DNA from 3 places in the Kitasatospora sp. NPDC101155 genome. Region 3 is predicted to be linked to each of the others. Evidence: riboswitches for the same ligand, from Rfam matches in the RefSeq annotation. Region 3 holds a riboswitch; each other region holds the start of a gene.
What was found. A riboswitch is a leader RNA that binds a small molecule or an ion and turns the genes downstream of it on or off. The one in region 3 is predicted to bind magnesium.

Region 1 (6,937 bases), on a different contig from region 3:
CCTGCCCCCGTCGACCCTGCCCCCGTCGACCTGGTTCGACTCGACCCTGCCCGCCTCGGCCCCGCGCACAGCGGTACCGGCCGCACCGACCCCGTCCCGGTGGCCGAGTAGATGCTCTTCCGCCAGCTCGAGTACCTGGTCGCCCTCGCCCGCGAGCGCCACTTCGCCCGCGCCGCCCAGGCATGCCACGTCTCCCAGCCGGCCCTGTCCGAGGCCGTCCGCAAGCTGGAGGACGAGCTGAAGGTGCTGCTGGTGCGGCGCGGCCGGGCCTACGAGGGCCTCACCCCCGAGGGCGAACGGATCGTGCTGTGGGCGCAGCGCATCCTGGCCGACCGAAACGCCCTGCGGGACGAGGTGGACGCGCTGCGCACCGGGCTGAGCGGACGACTGCGGATCGGCGCCGTGCCGACCGCCTCGGGCGCCGTCTCGCTGCTCACCGGGCCACTCTGCGCCGCCCACCCGCTGGTGGCCGTGGAGCTGTCCACCAACCTGCGCTCCGAGGAACTGCTGCGCCAGGTACGGAACTTCGAGATCGACGCGGGCATCACCTACCTGCCCGGGCCTGGCTCCGCGGACCTGCGCGCCCTGCCGCTGTACGAGGAACGGTACGTCCTGCTGACCAGCCTGGCGGACGGGCCGGCCCGGCATCCGCGCGCCACCTGGGCGGAGGCCTCCCGGCTGCCGCTGTGCCTGCTGCACCCGGGCATGCAGGGCCGCCGGGTACTGGACGAGGTGTTCACGGGCCTCGGGCTGGAGCCGACGCCCCGGGTGGAGACCGACTCGGTGGCCTCGCTGTTCGCGCACGTGCGCACCGGTCACTGGGCCAGCGTGGTGCCGTACGCCTGGCTGCACGTGTTCGGCGTCCCGCCGGGGATGCAGGCCGTTCCGCTGGTGGAGCCGGTGCACAGCGCGCCGATCGGGTTGGTGATCGCCGCCCGGGAGCCGGGTTCGGTGATGGCCCGCGCGCTGCTAGAGGTGGCCCGGCGGACGGATGTCGCCGCCGTCCTGGGCAGCCTGCCGGGGGCGTAGCGGCTCGACGCGCGGGGCCCGGTCGACCGGCACGCCCACGGGAGTCAGTCCGAGGGCTGAGGCGTCCAGCGGTGCAGGCCCTTGCGGTCGTAGTAGCGGGTCATCGCGAAGCCGAAGGCCAGTGCGAGCACCAGGCCGACGACGATCATGATCCAGCCGCGGGCCAGCCCGGCGTCTCCCCGGGCGTCGAAGTAGAGGATCGCCCGGATGCCCGCGCTCAGCTGGCGCATCGGCTCGAAGATGCCGAGGAAGCGGTAGAACCCGGGCACGGCCTGGAGCGGGACGGTCGCCCCGGAGGAGGGCAGGGCCAGCGCGATGAAGACGAACATGGACACCAGCTGCCCGATCCCGCCGAACGCGGCGTTGATCGCCTGCACCCCGAGGCCGACGGCCACGCTCGCGCAGTAGCCGAACAGCCAGAGCATCGCCTGGTGCGGGGCGTCCATGCCGAGGATGCCGACCGTGCAGAGCAGCACCAGGGAGGCGGTGGGCAGCATGATCCCGGCCGTCATGACCATCTTGAGCAGCAGGGTCTGGGTGCGGTTGATCGGGACGGTCGGACGGCGGGTGTGCCAGGGGCCGATCTCGCTGTCGCTGTAGCCGAGCGCGCCGTCGACGCCGTTGTGGATGATGTTGCCGCCGATGAAGCCGGTCAGCACGGCCAGCAGGGCGTAGTAGAAGGCGCTCAGGCCGAGGCCGCTGTGGCCGCCGATCGGGTGGCCGACCCGGGCGGTGACGGCGATCGGGTCGGCGAGCAGCAGCCGGGCGGTGGCGCCGGTGTCCGGGCCCCGGGCGGTCGAGGCCGGTAGGGCGGCCAGCAGCTGTTTGCCGGTCGTGACCGAGGCCTGGTGGGCGGCGGTCTGGACGATCTGCGCGGCCATCGAGGCGCCGAGGCTGCCGAGGCCGGGGTTGGTGAGGACGGTCAGGGTGGGCCGTTCGGTGGCGCCGCCGGCGGCCAGCTTGGTGACGGTCGCGGTGAAGTCCTCCGGCACGAGCAGCGCGCCGTAGACCTTGCCGGAGGCGAGCAGGTCGCGGACGCCGGCGTCGTCGGTCTGCCGCCAGTCGACGGTGTCGTCGGGGGTTCCGGCCACCACCGCCCGGGTCAGCTCGGTTCCGAGGTTCACCGGGCGGCCGGGCGGCGGCGCGCCCTGATCGGCGTTCACCAGGGCGATCGGCAGCCGGTGCAGGTTCCCGTTCGGGTTGACGATGCCGCCCATGTAGAGCAGTGAGAGCACCACGGCCAGCAGGCCGCACAGGACGCTCGGGAAGAGCCACAGCTTGGGGTGCCGGGCGAGCGCCAGCGCCCTCGCCTGTCGGGGAGCCCCCTGGGAGCCTGTGGTCGCCATGCCACCCCTCGGGTCGTGGGCACTGCCTGGTGCCGCTGCGGGTACGGCGGGAAGTCGTTCCGTGGCGGCAGGGTGGTCAAACCCGCGCCACCCGGGCGGGTGGCTCCCCTTCACAAAGGTAAAGGTTCTACCAAGTGCGCAAGTATAGACCTCCGGCCGGTCTATGCTTCTGGAGGTTTGAAGAAGGCACCTCGTTCGGTGAGGCTTCTTCACGGACACAGGCCACTGATCCGACGACGTCGAGAGACGCCCAGGGTTAGGACAGATCTTCCCGACCTAAGGGTTGATCCGAAGTGGCTTCCGGCCCAAGGGGGTTGGACACGCCGTGGAGTGCCAAAGCTCTGACGAGTTGGGGTGAGCCGGCGGTCGCTTCGCGCGCCGGCGAACTCCTTGCCGCGTCGATGACACGCACCACGGGGTGCGTCGACCGGGAGGAGGCGAGAGACATGGATTGCAGTAGTCCGGGCCACAGTAGCCCCTACCTCCGCCTGTCCTCGTACACCCCGTACACCTCTGGCACGCGGTAACAACCTTCCCTGCGCGTACATCCGACGACGCATCAGCACTGAGCACCACGCACGCGGCTCCGCCGTGCCCGAACGGGCGCGCACCGCCGCGCGCCGACGCGCCGTGCCCGCACGCAGGGGGGACTGCTGCCGCGTGCCCCCAACCGCCCCACCTGTCAGGGGCCCACGGGAGGAACGCCATGACCACCAACGCCACACTCGACTCGAAGGTTCCGCCGCAGCGTTCGGCGGTACTTGACGACGCCCACGTCGGCGACATCAAGGGTGCGCTCGGCACCATCAAGCTCGATGACGACGCACCACGCCAGGGTCTTTCAGCAAGACTCAAGACCCTGCTCGCGATCGTCGGCCCCGGCCTGATCGTGATGGTCGGCGACAACGACGCCGGCGCCTTCTCCACCTACGGCCAGGCCGGCCAGAACTACGGCACCCAGCTGCTGTGGACGCTGGCCCTGCTGATCCCGGTGCTCTACGTCAACCAGGAGATGGTGCTGCGCCTGGGCGCCGTCACCGGCGTCGGCCACGCCCGCCTCATCCTGGAGCGCTTCGGCAAGTTCTGGGGCGCGTTCAGCGTCATCGACCTCTTCCTGCTGAACGCGCTGACCCTGGTCACCGAGTTCATCGGCGTGACACTCGCGGCCGGGTACCTGGGCCTGCCCAAGGTCGCCTCGGTGGTGCTGGCGGCGGCGGTCATCATCGCCTCTGCCTTCACCGGCTCCTTCCAGCGCTTCGAGCGGGTCGCGGTGACGCTGTGCGTCGGCTCGCTGCTGCTGGTGCCGATCTACTTCATGGTCCACCCCAAGACCTCGCAGATGGCCCACGACTTCGTGGTGCCGCAGATGCCGGGCGCCTCGGGTGAGCTCGCGACCGTCATGCTGCTGATCGTCTCCATCGTCGGCACCACCGTCGCCCCCTGGCAGCTGTTCTTCCAGCAGTCGTACGTCATCGACAAGCGCATCACCCCGCGCTTCATGAAGTACGAGAAGGCCGACCTGTGGATCGGCATCGCGATCGTGATCATCGGCGCCTCCGCCATGATGGGCCTCTGCGCCGCCGCCTTCGACGGCACCGACGGCTTCGGCAACTTCACCGACGCGGCCGGCATCGCCAAGGGCCTGGAGGACAAGGCCGGACACCTGGTGGGCGTGCTGTTCGCCATCGCGCTGCTGGACGCCTCGATCATCGGTGCCTTCGCGGTGTCGCTGTCCACCGCCTACGCCATCGGCGACGTCTTCGGCATCAAGCACTCGCTGCACCGCGGGGTCAAGGGCGCCAAGGGCTTCTACGGCATCTACGCCGGCGTGGTCGTGGTGGCCGCGGCGATCACCCTGCTGTCCACCGACTACGCCCAGGGCCTGATGACCCAGTTCGTCCAGGTGCTGGCCGGTGTGCTGCTGCCCTCCGCCACGGTCTTCCTGCTGCTGCTCTGCAACGACAAGGCCGTACTCGGCCCCTGGCGCAACGGCCCCAAGACCAACGCCTTCACCTCCGCCGTGGTCGGCATCCTGGTCATGCTGTCGCTGATCCTGACCGCCGCCGTGGTCTGGCCTGACATCAGCTCCGACGCGCTCCTGTGGATCATGGCCGGCTGCGGTGTGGCGGGCGTGCTGGTCGCCGGGTACTTCTTCACCTTCGGCCGCCGCGGCACCAAGGAGGACCCGATCGACCGCACCGGTCGGGAGAGCTGGCGGATGCCCCCGCTGGAGACGCTGGAGCGGCCGGTCATGTCCACCGCCCGCAAGATCGGCATGGGCGCCCTGCGCACCTACCTGCTGATCGCGATGGTCATGGTCATCATCAAGATCGTCCAGACCGCCCTGAGCCACTGACCCGGACGCCGGGGGCGGCGCCTCGAAATGAGCCCCGCCGCCCCCGGCCCCGACCCGGAACCCTCAACCACCCCGCACCAGGGGGAAGGAAGGGAGTACGGCCATGCGCACCACCCCCCTGCTCCACCACTGCCCGAGCGTCCGCCTCGCCCTGTACGACGGCGTCGAGCGCGCCTACCGCCTCGACGACCCCGGCGCCTGCCCCCACTCGGGCACGCCCAACAGCCCGGCCTCCGCGTACGAGCCGCGCGTCCACCTGGCCTACCTGCTCGCCCGCCAGGGGCACCGCCCGGACTGGCTCGCCGCCTTCGCGGACCTCCCGCCGGCCGCCGCGCACCGCCTCGCCCACGCCGCCGCCCATCACCGGGCCGCCACCGCGACCGCTGCCTGAGTCTTCATCGATTACCGCGCACATCGGCGCACTTGCTCATTTTTCATTGTCCCGTCACGGAGGTGACCTGCCATGTCCATCGTTGCCGCGTTCCAGCCCGCCCTTCCGTCCACCGACCCCGGCCGACTGCGCGCCGCCCTCGCCGCGGTGGGCCGACGCCTGGCAGCGAGCCCGCTGGACAACCCCGTCCTGCAGGCCGTCGCCGGGCCGGCCGCGACCGTGCCGAGCGGCCGCCCGTTGCCGATGCGGTCCAGCTGGCGGACCGTCACCGCCCCGAACGGGACGGCCCGGCTGGAAGCCTCCTGGCACCCGGGCCTCTGACCCACCACTTCCCCGACTCGTTTCGACCCGACGAAGGAGCTCCGCCATGGCCGTGCGCTACCCCAGGCTCGAAGCCATCTTCTCGGACCACGCCGCCGCCCCCGCCGTCCCGGCACCGGTGCGGCACCTGCGCCCCGCACCGGCCGCACCGGCCGCACCGGCCGCCACGCGCCCCGTCATCAGCCCGGACCCCGGACTGGTGGTCGACCCCGATCAGCGCACCGTCACCGTCGACGGCCAGCAGCTCGACCTGCCGTACCTGGAGTTCGAACTGCTCGCGCACCTGGTCGGCAACCCGCTGCGGGTGCACTCCCGCCGCCAGCTGATGGAGGCGGTCTGGGGCCGGCCGGACACCGGCGACACCCGCACCATCGCCACCCACATAGCCCGGATCCGCCGCAAGCTCGGCCCCGGCCACCGGGAGGCGATCGCCACCGTCCGGCAGATCGGCTACAAGTACGACCCCCGGCTGGTCCGCGCCGCCTGAGGCCGCCCGAGCCGGCAGCCGCACCCACCGCACCACCGAAGGAGGACGCCGCACATGACCAGAACCGCCCTGTTCCCCGGGACCGGCAGAGGGACCGCCCTGTGCGGCGTCCTCCTCCTGCTCGTCCTCCAGACCGCCGCCCTCGCCCTCGCCCCGGCCCCGCTGCGGCCCTTCCTGTCCGGCGTGCTCATCGGCGCCGCGACGGCCGGGCTGCTGCTCGCCCTGCTGCTGGCCCAGAGCCGGCGGGCGGGCCGGCCGGCCGCCGAGCGGGTCGCCGCCGGGGCCGGAGACGACGACACCCAGTGGTTCAGCGCCCGCTCGCTGGAGGGCTTCCCGATGGAGCAGGTCCGCCCGCTCCTGCTCTCCGCCGACGCCCCGGGGCTGAACCGGCTCTACACCGCCTGGGTGTTCGCCACCCACGGGCACGACCCCCAGTGGATCGCCCGCCACCTGGACCTGCCCACCCCGACCGCCCGGCTGCTGGTAGCCGCGGCCCGGAGCCACGCCACGTCCGTTCCGACCTCGTCCGACAGGAGGCCGCATTGATCACGGCCCTCGACCACGTCCAGCTCTCCGCCCCACCCGGCAGCGAGGCCCTGTTGCGCGCCTTCTACGGCGACGTGCTGCAGATGGCGGAGATCCCCAAGCCCCAGCCGCTCACCGGGCGCGGCGGCTGCTGGTTCGCCGCCGACGGCGGCCGGGTGCGGCTCTACCTCGGCATCGAGGAGCGCTTCCGCCCCAGCACCAAGGCCCACCCGGGGATGGCGGTCTGCGAGATCGACGAGTTCGCGGTCCGGCTCGCGGAACTCGGCGCCCAGGTGGTCTGGGACGAGAGCCTGCCGCCCCGGCGCCGCTTCTACACCACCGACCCGGTCGGCAACCTGCTGGAGTTCGTCGAGGCGGCGGCCTGACCGGCCGGTCCGGCACCGGTCCATTTGCATACGGACGTCGGCAGGGAGCAGACTGCCCGGGTTTGTGCGCCGGAGGTCCGTCATGTCCTTGCTGAA
Region 2 (6,937 bases), on a different contig from region 3:
CCGCTGTGCGACGGTCTCCACCGCCTCCTCCGCTGCCTGCTCGACGGCACCGGGGCCGCGGTTTTCCGCCATGGAATTCCTCATGTCACGTCCTTCTTCCGGGTCGTGGTTTCGGCATGCCCGAAAACACTTTGCCACAAATCTCGGAAGATTCCCCCAACAAGGCCCCGGTTGACGGATATCGAAAAGCCCTCTAGCGTCATTCACGAGCCGGGGAAGCCCGGCCGAAAATCAGCAATAATTACGCAAGGAGAAAACCATGAAGAACACCGTTATCAACGAAGCCGAGCTGCAGTTCGACGCCTTCGACCTGGACCTCCAGGAGACCTTCGGCCAGGGTGACGAGGCCGCCCAGGTGCAGCACCCCTCGCTGGGCACCTGCTTCTGCACCTTCTCGCACTGCCACTGATTCACCGGCTCAACAACCGCCCCGGGCTGGCTTTTCCGCCCGCCCGGGGCGGCATTCTCCACGTAATGCAGCACGATCGCTGCAGTATTCCAAGAGGGGTTTCACATGTCTGCAGCGGCACGTTCCAGCGGGAATACAGCGCCATTGTTCCGCTGCGCGGGCACCGCATTGCTGAGGGCACCGCTCCTCCCCCGAACCCGCCTCGAACCGACCTGGCTGGATTTCCCCGCCGACGATTGCCTCTCCGCCCACGTCGGACGGCTCGGCTCCGATCCCGAGCTTCACGCTGCGGTAGCCCTGGCCAGCCCCTCGCTTGCACGGCTCGTGGCAGAGCTGCGGGAAGGCCGGACGATCGAGCCGAAGCGCCTGCGCAAGGCCGTACTGTCACTGACCCGCTACCAGCTGCGGATGGCCGCCCGGCCCACCCCTTTCGGGCTGTTCTCCGGCGTCACCACCGCAGGCGTGTCGGACGTCCCGGGCTTCGCCAAGGCCCGGCTCGGCAGCGCCCACCGGGTGGCCGCCCGGCCGGACATGGGCTGGCTGACGGCGCTCCTCACCGCGTTGGAGACCAGGCCGGACACCCTGGCGGTCCTGCGGGTCGTCGTCAACGAGCTCGCTTTCGTCCGCGGTGACCGCCTCGTCCTGCCCTATGTGCCCGAACGCCACGGCGCCGAGCACGCGCCCGGACGCACTGTGGTCGAGGTATCCGTCCGCTGTACGCCCGCAGTCCGTGCGGTGCTGGACCTGGCGGGCGAGCCACTGCCGTACCCCGAGCTGGAACGGCAGCTCCTGGAGCGCTTCCCCGGCGTCCCGGAACAGCGGGTGGCCGACCTGCTCCGCCCGCTGGTCGAGCGGGAGTTCCTGCTCACCGACCTCCGCCCGCCCGCCACCGCCACCGACCCGCTCGCCCACGTGCTGGACCGCCTCCCAGCCGGTCCCGAGCGCGAGGAACTCGCCGCCGTCCACCGGGAGCTGGACCGCGCGCACCCCGGAACCGACTACTCGGCCGCGATCGAACGGATGCGGCGCCTGCACGAGGCGGATCGCCTGCTCCAGGTGGATCTGGCCCTGGACGCGGACGTGACGCTGCCCGCCGAGGTCGCCGCCGAGGCCCAACGCGCCGCCGAGGTGCTGTGGCGGGTTTCCCCGACCCGTACCGTGCCGCATCTGGCCCAGTACCACGGCGAGTTCGTCGAGCGGTACAGCACCGACCGGCTCGTCCCGCTCACCGAACTGCTCGACCCCGACCGCGGTCTCGGCGCCCCGGCCGGGTACCTGATGCCACCCAGCGAGCGCGAGAAGCCGGCACCGACCGGTCCCTCAGCCGAGGACGCCCTGCGGATCGAGCTGGCGCAGACCGCGATCATGACCGGTCGCGGTGAGGTCGTGCTGGACGACGCTCTGCTCACCCGGCTCTCCCCGGACACCACCCTGCCGCCACCCGCCTCACTGGAGCTGTACGCCCGCGTCCTGGCCGGCACGGCCGAGGACCTGACGGCCGGCCGGTTCCGGCTCTGGCTCACCCCGGGGAGCGGCGCGGACCACGCCGGAGCGACCGTCGGCAGGTTCTCCCACGTGCTGCCCGAGGCGGCGCAGCGGATCGCCTCGGCCTGCGGTGAGGCCGAGGCCGGTGAGGACGTCGAGGCGGCCCAACTCGTCCTGCGGGCAGCCCGTTCGCGCTCGGCCAACCTCAACCAGGTTCGGCGCCTGAGCGACCGGCTGATCGTGGTCGGCGCCTTCGCCGACCGCACCGACCCCGGCACGGTGGCGCTGGACGACCTCGCCGTGGGCGCCGACCTCGGTGGGCTGTACCTGGTGCGGCTCAGCAGCGGCCGACGCATCGTTCCGCTCGCCTGGAACATGCTCAACCCGCAGGCCCAGGTCGGCAATGTCGGACGATTCCTGCGCGAACTGCGCCTCTTCGGTGTCAAGCCGGGCTTCGCCTGGGACTGGGGCCCGATGGAGCAGGCGCCGTACACGCCTCGCGTGCGGTACGGACGTACGGTGTTGGCACCGGCCCGCTGGCGGCCCTCCGCGCCGTTCTTCGCGGACACCGCGATGCCGCAGGAGCAGTGGCGGTCGGAGTTCGACCGCTGGCGGCAGCGCTGGGGCGTACCCGACCACGTGCTGCTCTGCGTCGCCGATCGCAGCCTGGAGCTCAACCTGGCCGCCGGGCTGCATGTACGGCTGCTGCGGCAGGACGTCGCCCGGTGGCCGGAGGCGGTGCTCCGCGAAGCGCCGACGGGCGAGGACGCGTACGGCTGGCTGTCCGGCCCGCAGGGCGCACACACGGCGGAGGTCGTCTTCCCGCTCCTCACCCGCCGCTGCGACACGGCCCCCGACCGCCCCCGCCCCGCGCTCGCGCCCACTCGCCCGGTGCGCGCGAAGCCGCCCGGCGGGGAGTGGCTCTATGCCAAGGTCTACGCATCGGCGCGCCGCCAGAACGAGCTGTTGACCTCGCAGTTGCCGCGGCTACTGGCGGAGCTCCCTGGTGGCGTGGACCGCTGGTTCTTCCTGCGCTACCGCGACCCGGAGCCCCACCTGCGGCTCCGCTTCCACGGCGATCCGACGGCCTTGAACCGCCGGCTGCTGCCGAAGTGCCACGACTGGTTCGCCGATCTGCGACGCTCGGGCCTGGCCGGACGGCTGGTGCTCGACACCTACGAACCCGAATGGGAGCGCTACGGGGGCCAGGCCGCGATGACGGCCGCCGAGGACGCGTTCTGTGCCGACAGCGCAGCGGTGATCGCCCAGCTCTCCGCGACGGAGACCGGCCGGCTGACCCTGGACCCGGTGGTCATGGCCGCGCTCAACATGCTCGACATCGCCCGGCTCCTGCACGAGGAGGAGGCCGAGGAATGGCTGCTGGACACCTACCCCAGATCCGCCACACACGACGCCCTGCGCGACAGCCGTACGGCGGCCACGCGGCTGAGCGAAGCATCCGCACTTCGCGCCCTGCCCGGCGGCGCCGAGCTCCTGGCGAGCTGGCAGCAGCGGGCTGGCGCTCTCGTCCGGTACCGCGAGGTGCTGCGCGGGACGGCCCGCACCGGCCTGGAGGCCGCCCATCTGGTGCACATGCACCACAACCGGCTGCTCGGCATCGATCCGGACGCCGAGCAGCGGGCCCGGTCCATCGCCCGTGGCGCGGCCGAGGCCGCCCGGAACCGCCACCTGCACCACGCCCGTGTGCGGCCGGCCATCTGGACCCACACCGGCCCCGGTTCCGCGCCTCCCGTATCGCTCCCCGACGCAGAGGCGCACCATGGAAGAGGCGTGAGGAGTCGGTCATGAGAATGCCCCCCCCGGACAGCGGAGGGCTCCGCACTGCTCGGGGTCCTGGTCGTGCTGCTCATCGAACTCGTCGCCCTGGCCGCCGTCCCGGTGCACGCCCGGCCGGTGGTCGGTGGAGCGCTCGCAGGCGGGGCCCTGGCAGCAGTCGCGGGCGGGGCGGCGCTGATCCACACTCGGCGGTCGGCTGCCCGGCACCACGCCTCGCATCCCGCAGCCTGACCCTCGAACCGCCGCGCGAGCCGCTCGCACTCCCGCCCTCGGGGCACCGCGACCGGATCTCGGTGCCGACCGATGGACACACCCGTGGGGCCGCGGGGCGGACGGCCACTCCGGCGCCCGGTGTTCGTCCGGGTCCGCGGCCAGCACCAAGAATTCGTCAGGACCTACCAGTTGGCGTGCTTGTTCAACGCGAAAAGGGTTATGCTGCTGGCGGTTTGAAGAGGCACCTCGTTCGGTGAGGCGTCTTCACGGACACAGGCCACTGATCCCACCCGTCGAGAGACGCTCCGGATCAGGACAGGTCTCCTCGGATTAAGGGGTGACCCCAAGTGGCTTCCGCCAACCAGGCGGATTACGCCGTGGAGTGCCAAAGCTCTGACGAGTTGGGGTGAGCCGGCGTCGTCGCGCGACCGGTCCGCTCCTTGCCGCGTCGATCAGCGCCATCATGCGCCCGGCCGGGAGGAGGCGAGAGACATGGACTGCAGTAGTCCGGGCTGTCAAAGGCCCGCCATCCCCGTGTCCTCATCCCTCCCTGGCGTGCGCTGACGCCTGTCGGCTCGCGCCCTCCAACAGCCCTATCGGCCAAGGAGGTTCACCATGACCACGCGGACGTTCCACCGCACCCCCGCCCGCCACGAGCGGCTCACCGGCCGGGCCGGACGCCTGCTGCGCGGACTGCGCTCCGACGCCACCTCTGCCACGCGGCACACCGTGCCGGCTCCGGCCGCGGGGTCCCCCGTGCTGCGCGGCTGCCTGTGGCTCACCCTCCACGACGGCGTCGACCGGCTCTACCTCCTCAACCACCGCGACTTCGCCACCACCACATCCCCCGACGTCGCCTACGACGCACGCGTCCACACCGCCTACGTGCTCACGCTCCAGGGCCACCGCCCCGACCAGCTCGCCCAGCACCTCAACCTCCCCGATGCCGCCACCCGCGCCATCGCCGAGCACGCCGAACGCTCCGGCCCCACCGGCCCAGCCACTGAGCCGCCGACCGCCTGACGTCCACGAGGTCGTTGCCCAAGGACGAAGCGACTGTCCTCTCCCATACGCCGCTACGACAGACCGGTGCCAGTCGGGCCGCCCGACGATGTCCCTTCGTGCCGCTGTGAACGGCGCGGGTCACAAGCCGGTGGGCGCAGTCGAGATCGACCACATGTTGCCCGATCGAGTCACCGCGGCGCTCGCCGACCCGGACTGTTGCGCCACGAACTCGCCGAGAGGCGCTGCCCGCTGACCGGGCTGACCGGGCTGACCGGCACATTTCGCCGGTAGTGGCAGCCCGACAACCGCCTCCGGTCTCGACTGGCCGGAGCTCGCCACAGTGGCGCCCAGTCAGTCCACCAAAAGCGGGCACCGGATCAAACGAGCTCGGTGCCTGACGCAGTGCCCGCTCAGGCCCCCGATACAGAGGATGGAAAGCATCATGCACACCGCTAACACGCACGCCGCAGGCGACCTGCTGCGCGACGGCTACACCCGCATCACGCTGCCCAGCGGCGCGGAGCGCCTGTTGCACCGGTTGCTCGGCGAGAGCAGGCTCTTCTTCGGCCGGCCGACCGAGGAAAAGTCGCGCTACGCCAGCACCGACTTCAACTTCGGCTACCGCCCGCTCGGGCGCGAGTTCTCGGTCACCGCGGACCGTCCTGATCTCAATGACTGCTTCACGCTCTGGCACGACCGCCTCGATCTGATCCCGAACTCCACTGAGATACCGGAGCTGACCGAGGCACTGCTGGCCTGGCGCGAATACCTGTCCGTGATCGTCGCGGAAACCGTCGGCGAGGTGGCCGCGCAGCTCGGCGGCCACAAGGCGCCACCGTTCGAGGCGGCCTCCTACCTCCAGCTCAACAACTACGCGGTGGCGGACTCCGATCGCGACCTGCTGCAGGACAAGCATGAGGACGGCCACCTGGTCACCGTGATCCACACCACCGAGCCGGGCCTGGAACTGTGGCTGGACGGCGAGGCCCGCCCCATGCACACCGCACCCGACGAGGTCATCCTGATGCCGGGCTCGGTCCTCACCGACCTGACCGGCGGCCGGATCCCCGCGCTCTACCACCAGGTGCGCAACCTTCGCCTGGCAAACCGCACTGCCCTGATGTACTTCGTCAACCCGGAGCTCACCGAGCCGGTCCATTCGTGGGTCACCGTGCCGGGCGCGACCCCGGTGGACTTGCGCGACCGCATCCGCAGCTACCCCGCGATGTTCGGACTGCCGGACGTCCCCGCACTCTGAGCTTTCCCCACGACGCTGGCCCACCCCCTGCGACAAGCGACCACTGCATATCGCCCTGGGATCACCCGAACCACCCGTAGGGAACGCGCCAGGGGCTGCTGGTGCGTTCCCTACGGTTTTGGCATCCGCGACACTCGGGAGGGCCAACCCCGCCCCTCCTCGCCCTTCGCGGCCAGCCGGCCGACCCGAACGAGGCCGCGGCTGCCGCGCTGGGGCCTGCTGTTCTCCCGAGTTCGACAGTTGGCGGGCACACGATCATGACGGATTGCGGTTGTGACCTGCGCGAACAGCGCCCGCTCCACGTCGGTGCGAAACCGGCGCGCGTCCAGCACCCTGGCCAGGGCCTGGTCGATGCCCAGCAGCTTCCACAGACCGTCCAGCAGCCAGACCGCACCGATCGGGCGGGAGGCCACCACCTCCAGCGGACCGCCCTCGACGCCCAGCGGCTCGGCGACGTCCACGTCCGTATCGCCGAGGTAGCGGTTCAGGGATGCGACCAGACGGCGCAGGGAGTCCAGGTCGAGCTTGTCCTCCCGTCCGAGGTTGAGCAGCACATCAGCCTGCGTCGTGCCGCCCACCCGTCGGTTCGTGGCCAGCTGCACGTACCGCACGACGCTGCCGTCCTTGTTCCACCGCTGGGTCTTCCGCACGTACATGCCCGCATGATGTCCAGTCAGGCCAGGCCACAGCAGCAGAATCCCTGAACTCGCGTGTCCGCAGCCCGATACCGCTCCAGCCCACTCAAATCACGCTGACCTGCGAAGACATCC
Region 3 (6,937 bases):
GACGGCGGCGGTCAGCAGCCGGCCGCGGTGGCCGGGCAGGTGCCGGGCGAGGTGGCCGCCGGCCAGGGCGCCGAGCAGGAACACGGCGAGGGCGGCGAGTGAGGCGGTGGCGGAGAGGTTCGCGGCGCCGGCCAGGGCGAAGCCGAGGAAGACCACGTTGCCGGTCATGTTGGCGACGAAGACGTGCCCGAGTTCGAGGTAGCTGACCGCGTCCACCATCCCGGTGACCACGGTCAGCACCAGCAGCATCGGCACCAGCGGCCCGTGCTCGGGGTCGGGTTTCAGCATCGGGCCTCCCGGGCGGTTCGCGTGACGGTCCTTCCGTTCTACTCCCTCAGGCGAGCGCCGGGCTGCCGGACTCGTCCGACTCCTCGTCCAGGTGCCAGTGCAGGTCCCGCACCCCGGGCTCCAGCGACAGCCGGGTGACGACCTGCTCCAGGGCCGGGGTCACCTGCCCGGTGATCGCCACGGTGGCGCGCAGGCTGGTGGCGTCGCCCTGTTCCGTGCGGCGGGCACGCAGGCCGGTGGGGGCGAGGCCGGAGGCGGCCAGGGCCTGGAGCAGCAGGGCGCGGATGTGGGTCTCGGACTTGCGGTCGCACTCCAGGTGGACGGTGGCCCGGCAGGTGGAGTCCGGGTCGCTGCCGGACTGCGGGGCCCGGTCGAGCGCCCGGCCGGCCGGGCGCAGCACCAGGTGGACGGCGAGCACGGCGAGCGCGCCGAGGCCGGCGAGCTCCAGCTTGCCGGAGGCGGCCAGCACCCCGACGGCGGCCGAACACCAGAGCGTGGCGGCGGTGTTGAGGCCGCGCACGCCGGCGCCGTCGCGCAGGATGACGCCACCGCCCAGGAAGCCGATGCCGGAGACGACGTACGAGGCGACCCGGGTGGGGCTGCCGGTGTCGCCGACCGCCTCGCTGTAGAGCACGAACAGGGTGGCGCCGGCGGCGACCAGGGCGTTGGTGCGCAGGCCGGCCATCCGGGCCCGCCACTGGCGCTCGACGCCGATCAGTGCGCCGCAGGCGACGCCGGTGGCGAGCCGGACCAGGAACTCGACGGTGGTCAGGGTGTGCACGACGGCACCTCCTCCAGAGGAATCACGGGGAACGCGGGAAAAGGAAACGAACGGGTGGCGAGCCGCTGCCCACCACCCGTCCGTACGGGCTTCGATCGGTGGCTCAGTGGTTCAGCGCGGTCTGCACGATCTTGATGATGACCATGACCATCGCGATCAGCAGGTAGGTGCGCAGGGCGCCCATGCCGATCTTGCGGGCGGTGGACATCACCGGGCGGCTCAGCGTCTCCAGCGGGGGCATCCGCCAGTTCTCCCGGTCCGTGCGGTCGATCGGGTCCTCCTTGGTGCCGCGGCGGCCGAAGGTGAAGAAGTACCCGGCGACGAGCACACCCGCCACGCCGCAGCCGGCCATGATCCACAGGATCGCGTCCGAGCTGATGTCCGGCCAGACCACGGCCGCGGTCAGGATCAGCGACAGCATGACCAGCACGCCGACCACCGCCGAGGTGAAGGCGTTGGTCTTCGGCCCGTTGCGCCAGGGGCCGAGCACGGCCTTGTCGTTGCAGAGCAGCAGCAGGAAGACCGTCGCGGAAGGCAGCAGCACGCCGGCCAGCACCTGCACGAACTGGGTCATCAGGCCCTGCATGTAGTCGTTCGACAGCAGGGTGATCGCCGCGGCGACCACCACCAGGCCGGCGTAGACCGCGTAGAAGCCCTTGGCGCCCTTGACCCCGCGGTGCAGCGAGTGCTTGATGCCGAAGACGTCGCCGATGGCGTAGGCGGTGGACAGGGACACCGCGAAGGCGCCGATGATCGAGGCGTCCAGCAGCGCGATGGCGAACAGCACGCCCACCAGGTGGCCGGCCTTGTCCTCCAGGCCCTTGGCCACGGCGGCCGCGTCGGAGAACTGGCCGAAGCCGTCGGTGCCCGCGAAGGCGGCGGCGGTGAAGCCGATCATCGCGGCGGCGCCGATGATCACGATCGCGATGCCGATCCACAGGTCGACCTTCTCGTACTTCATGAAACGCGGCGTGATCCGCTTGTCGATGACGTACGACTGCTGGAAGAACAGCTGCCACGGGGCGACGGTGGTGCCCACGATCGAGACGATGACGAGCATGACGGCCGCGAGCTGGCCGGAACCGCCCGGCATCTGCGGCACCACGAAGTCGTGGGTCATCTGCGAGGTCTTGGGGTGGACCATGAAGTAGATCGGCACCAGCAGCAGCGAGCCCACGCACAGGGCGATGGCGACGCGCTCGAAGCGCTGGAAGGAGCCGGTGAAGGCCGAGGCGATGATGATCGCCGCCGCCAGGATGACCGAGGCGACCTTGGGCAGGCCCAGGTACCCGGCCGCCAGCGTGACGCCGATGAACTCGGTGACCAGGGTCAGCGCGTTCAGCAGGAACAGGTCGATGACGCTGAACGCGCCCCAGAACTTGCCGAACCGCTCCAGGATGAGGCGGGCGTGGCCGACGCCGGTGACGGCGCCCAGGCGCAGCACCATCTCCTGGTTGACGTAGAGCACCGGGATCAGCAGGGCCAGCGTCCACAGCAGCTGGGTGCCGTAGTTCTGGCCGGCCTGGCCGTAGGTGGAGAAGGCGCCGGCGTCGTTGTCGCCGACCATCACGATCAGGCCGGGGCCGACGATCGCCAGCAGCGTCTTGAGCTTCGCGGACAGACCCTGGCGCGGGGCGTTGTCGTCCAGCTTGATGGTGCCGAGCGCGCCCCTGATGTCGCCGACGTGGGCGTCGTCGAGCACGGCGGACTGGGCGGTGGGAGCGGTGGGGACCGTGGAAACCTTCGGGTCCAGCATCACGTTGGTCATGGCGGGGCCTCCCTGCCCCCTTCCTGGAGGGGGCGACAGGGGGCACGCAGCAGCGATCCTCCCTGCGAGCGCACGGCATCCGCTCCACACGGCGACGCTGAGCGGCGGCGGCCGTACGGGCATGAGGATGCGTCAGGCGGCTTGCGTCCAGGCATGGTTGAGCGCGGGACGAAGCACCGGGTGAACGCGCAGGGAAGGTTGTTACCGCGTGCCGGAGGTGTTCGAGAGCATGCGGGGGCAGGGGCAACTGTGGCCCGGACTAGGACAGTCCATGTCTCCCACCTCCTCCCGGTCGGGGGCGCACCGTCTGTGCGCCGCATCACGACACGGCAAGGAGCACACCGGCCCCGAATGGACCGGTACACCCCAACTCGTCAGAGCTTTGGCACTCCACGGCGTGTCCAGCCTGCCTGGCCGGAAGCCACTTGGGGTCAACCCTTAAGTCGGGAAGACCTGTCCTGAACCTGGGCGTCTCTCGACGTCGTCGGGTCAGTGGCCTGTGTCCGTGAAGACGCCTCACCGAACGAGGTGCCTTTTCAAACCTCCCCAAGCATAGACCCGCCACGAACGGCCCAATCACGTTTTCGGCCGATCCGCTACACCTTTGTAGAACCTTGACCAAGCGCACTCCCTTCACCCTCTCGCGCCCGGCACCCGCCGTAGCATGGGCCGCGTTCCAGCGGGCGAAGGGCGCCGGCGGTCGGTTCGGCAAGGGAGACCACGGCGGTGCTACGGGGGTTCGGCGATCTGGAGGCCGAGATCATGGACCGGCTCTGGTCCTGGGGCCGTCCGGCCACGGTGCGCGAGGTGGTCGACGACCTCCAGCGGCAGCGGCCGGTCGCGTACACCACGGTGACCACCGTCGCCGACATCCTGCACACCAAGGGCTGGCTGCGCCGGGACAAGGTCGGCCGCGCCTGGGTGTACGAACCGACCTGCACCCGCGAGGTGTACACCGCCGAGCTGATGCACCAGGCGCTGGAGACCACCCCGGACCGGGCCGGCGCGCTGCTGCGCTTCGTCGACCGGATCAGCGGGGACGAGGCCTCCGCCCTGCTCGCCGCCCTCGAACAGGTCAAGGCCCGGGACGCCGAGTGACGCTCGCCCTGCTCGGCCTCTACCTGGCCGTGACCGGCGTCCTGCTGCCCCGCCGGCTGGCCGGCTCCACCCGGCTCCAAACCCGTCCGACCCTGGGCGCGGCGCTGTGGCTGGCGTTGATGGCCTCCTTCACCGTCGCCCTGGTGCTCGCCGCGCACCACGCGCTGGAGCCCGCCGCCCACGAGCCGGCCGGGCTGCTCGGACTGCTCCCCCACCTCGAACCGGCCGGGCCGGTCGTGCCGCACACCCATGGCTGGTGGCTGCCGGCCGCAGCCGGGGCGCTGCTCGCCCTCGCGCTGGCCGCGGTCGGCGCCCGGGCCGGGCGGGCCCGGCGGCGGCACCGGGCGGTGCTGGACGTGGTCGCCGTACGGGACCGGCGCTGGGGCGCGCTGGTGCTGGAGCACGCCCACCCGACGATCTACTGCCTGCCCGGGCGTCGCTCCCGGGTCGTGCTGTCGCGCGGGGCGCTGCGACTGCTCGACGAGCGGCAGCTCGCCGCGGCCGTCGCGCACGAGCACGGGCACATCCGCGGCCGCCACCACCTGTTCCGGCTGCCCGCCGACACCTTCGCGCTGCTGCTCGGGCCGCTGCCGCTGGCCCGGCTGGGGCGCTCCGAGGTGGCGCTGCTGCTGGAGATGGCGGCGGACGACGCGGCGCTGGCGAAGGTGTCGCGGGGCGAACTGGCCTCGGCGCTCTGCGCGTTGGCCACGTCCGGTCCGGCTCCGGGTGGGTCCCTGGGGGCGGCGTCCACCGGGGTGCTGACCCGGGTCCGTCGGCTGGCGCGGCCCGGCGGCGGCCGGCGGCGCCAACTGGCCGGGTGGCTGGCGGTGTCGGCACTGCCGGTGCTGCCGTACCTGCTGGCCTGCGCGCCGCACCCGTAGGTCGTTCCACCAGTACCCAGCGGCGGCGCAGGTACGCCCCAGCCTTCTCGCGTCTCGGCGGCGACCGGGACTACCGCCGCGGGCGCCCGGGTGATCGCGGCCGACGCTGTCGGAGCGCCCGGGTGATCGCGGTCGGCGCTGTCGGAGCGCCCGGCCACCCTCTGGGCAACGTTTCGACCGGTCCGCTCAGTTGAGGCCGCTTCCGGCCGGACGGAACGTCCTCCGATCGTTCTGCGGCCCCACCCCGACGGCCGCGCGCAGGGGTTGACGGGGCCGCCGGGGCGGAAGGGTTTACGGGCGGACGGCGCCGACGTAGGGCATGGCGTCGATGGGGAGGACCTCGACGTTCTTGCCGGTGCGGGGGGCGTGGATCATCTTGCCGTCGCCGATGTAGATGCCGACGTGGTGGATGTCGCCGTAGAAGAAGACCAGGTCGCCGGGCTGAAGGTCGGCGCGGGCGACGCGGGGGCCGTCGTTCCACTGGTCCTGGGACATCCGGGAGAGCTTGACGCCCGCCGCGCGGTAGGCGGCGCCGGTGAGGCCGGAGCAGTCGAAGCTGCTGGGGCCGGTGGCGCCCCAGCCGTAGGGCTTGCCGAGCTGGGCGTAGGCGAAACCGACGATGGCGGCGGCGCGGCCGCCGGCGGGCGGGGCCGGGGCGTTCAGGTCGGGGCGCTGGGTGGAGCGGGAGGCCCGGTCGGCGGCGGCCGCCTTCTGGGCCTCGGCCCTGGCCTTCTCCGCGGACTGCTGGGCGTTGACCTTGGCGCGGTCCTCGGCGCTGAGCTTGTTGAGCATGGCCTGGGCCTGGGCGAGCTTGGCCTGGATCTGCTTCTTCCTCTCGGCGAGCTCGGTGCCGACGGAGTCCAGCTGGGCGAGGGTGGCGGTGGCCTCGGTGCGGTCCTGGTCGAGCTTGCGCTGCTCCTCCTGGGCCTGCTTGAGCAGGGCCGTCTGGGTGTCGGCGACCTGGTTCTGCGCCGAGACGCGCTCCAGGTAGGCGGCCGGGTCGGAGTCGAGCATCAGCTGGACGGACGGGTCGATGCCGTTGCTGCGGTACTGGTCGGCGGCCACCCCGCCGAGCCGGGTGCGCAGTTCGTTCATCGCCTCCTGGCCGCGGGCGACCTTCTCCTGGATCTTGTTGGCGTCGCCCTGGAGCTTCTGCTGCTTGCCCTGGAAGCCGTTGTACTGCTCGATGGCCTGCTCGGCCTCCTCATTGAGCTTGTCCACCTGCTCCTTGACGGTGGCGAGGCTCGGGGCGGGCTCGGCATGGGCGGTGCCGGAGGCGAGCACCGCGCCGCCGGCCATGGCCGTGGTGAGGACCGCCAGGCGGGCCCGGCTCGGGGGGCTGGGCTTGCGGCGCTTTCCCATCGCGGTGGGATCTCCTTCGGGGGACGCAAAGGGGACGACGAAGAGCGGGCAGGGGCGTACGGGGGATGCCGCCCCTGCCCGCCTTCTTCGAAGTAACTTAATAGATGAGTGGCGGGGTTCCGCAATCCCCCATCCGGGCACTGCCGGGCGATCGATCGCGTACCGTGGCACCGGCGTTGCGTCACCCGTCACGCCACCCCGTGACACCTGCCTTGACACCCGTTCTGACACTCGTCACCCAGCGGAGTGCTAAAGCTTCGCCAAATCGAGAACAAGGTCACACACGCCTCCCCTCTTGCGGGTATGCAAACGGGCGCTAACCTGCGGACATGAAGGTCCCGCCCGAAGGGCTCCCCCTCGCTGCCGAGTTCCCGGCCGCGCACCGTGAGCAGTGGCAGCAGCTCGTCGAGGGCGTGCTGCGCAAGTCCGGTGCCCAGCCCGAGGACGGCGCCGCCGCCGAGCGGGCGCTCAGCACCGCACTCCAGGACGGCCTGCGCGCCCGCCCGCTGTACACCGCCGAGGACAGTTCGGCCGAGCCCGGCTACCCCGGCTTCCCGCCGTTCGTCCGCGGCGGGCGGCCGCAGGGCTCCGCCGTCGCCGGGTGGGACGTTCGGCAGCGGCACGCCGACCCCGACCGGCGGCGCACCAACGAGGCGGTCCTCGCGGACCTGGAGAACGGCGTCGGCTCGCTCTGGCTGGAGCTGGGCGCCGCGGGCCTGCCGGTGACGGCCCTGCCCGAGGCGCTCGCCGGCGTGTACC

Region 1: linked by a shared signal. The riboswitch ahead of ACIRYZ_RS31970 (NRAMP family divalent metal transporter) and the one ahead of ACIRYZ_RS07715 (NRAMP family divalent metal transporter) in region 3 are both predicted to bind magnesium.
Region 2: linked by a shared signal. The riboswitch ahead of ACIRYZ_RS41045 (hypothetical protein) and the one ahead of ACIRYZ_RS07715 (NRAMP family divalent metal transporter) in region 3 are both predicted to bind magnesium.

The regions. Positions count from the first base shown of each region.
Region 1 is NZ_JBIWPN010000029.1:21,881-28,817, forward strand. It holds gene ACIRYZ_RS31960 (LysR family transcriptional regulator) at 112-1,029, shown strand; gene ACIRYZ_RS31965 (YhgE/Pip domain-containing protein) at 1,074-2,375, opposite strand; M-box (ykoK) riboswitch at 2,559-2,736, shown strand; gene ACIRYZ_RS31970 (NRAMP family divalent metal transporter) at 3,082-4,731, shown strand; gene ACIRYZ_RS31975 (hypothetical protein) at 4,835-5,122, shown strand; gene ACIRYZ_RS31980 (hypothetical protein) at 5,195-5,443, shown strand; gene ACIRYZ_RS31985 (winged helix-turn-helix domain-containing protein) at 5,490-5,930, shown strand; gene ACIRYZ_RS31990 (hypothetical protein) at 5,985-6,476, shown strand; gene ACIRYZ_RS31995 (glyoxalase) at 6,473-6,841, shown strand; gene ACIRYZ_RS32000 (ABC transporter permease) at 6,924-6,937, shown strand, end outside.
Region 2 is NZ_JBIWPN010000059.1:33,545-40,481, forward strand. It holds gene ACIRYZ_RS41025 (lanthionine synthetase C family protein) at 1-84, opposite strand, end outside; gene ACIRYZ_RS41030 (hypothetical protein) at 260-409, shown strand; gene ACIRYZ_RS41035 (lantibiotic dehydratase) at 515-3,703, shown strand; gene ACIRYZ_RS41040 (hypothetical protein) at 3,755-3,922, shown strand; M-box (ykoK) riboswitch at 4,143-4,317, shown strand; gene ACIRYZ_RS41045 (hypothetical protein) at 4,520-4,927, shown strand; gene ACIRYZ_RS41050 (2OG-Fe(II) oxygenase family protein) at 5,352-6,167, shown strand; gene ACIRYZ_RS41055 (hypothetical protein) at 6,278-6,823, opposite strand.
Region 3 is NZ_JBIWPN010000004.1:215,245-222,181, reverse strand. It holds gene ACIRYZ_RS07725 (YoaK family protein) at 1-288, opposite strand, end outside; gene ACIRYZ_RS07720 (MgtC/SapB family protein) at 335-1,069, opposite strand; gene ACIRYZ_RS07715 (NRAMP family divalent metal transporter) at 1,173-2,837, opposite strand; M-box (ykoK) riboswitch at 3,196-3,372, opposite strand; gene ACIRYZ_RS07710 (BlaI/MecI/CopY family transcriptional regulator) at 3,600-3,935, shown strand; gene ACIRYZ_RS07705 (M56 family metallopeptidase) at 3,932-4,816, shown strand; gene ACIRYZ_RS07700 (NlpC/P60 family protein) at 5,108-6,178, opposite strand; gene ACIRYZ_RS07695 (methylmalonyl-CoA mutase family protein) at 6,508-6,937, shown strand, end outside.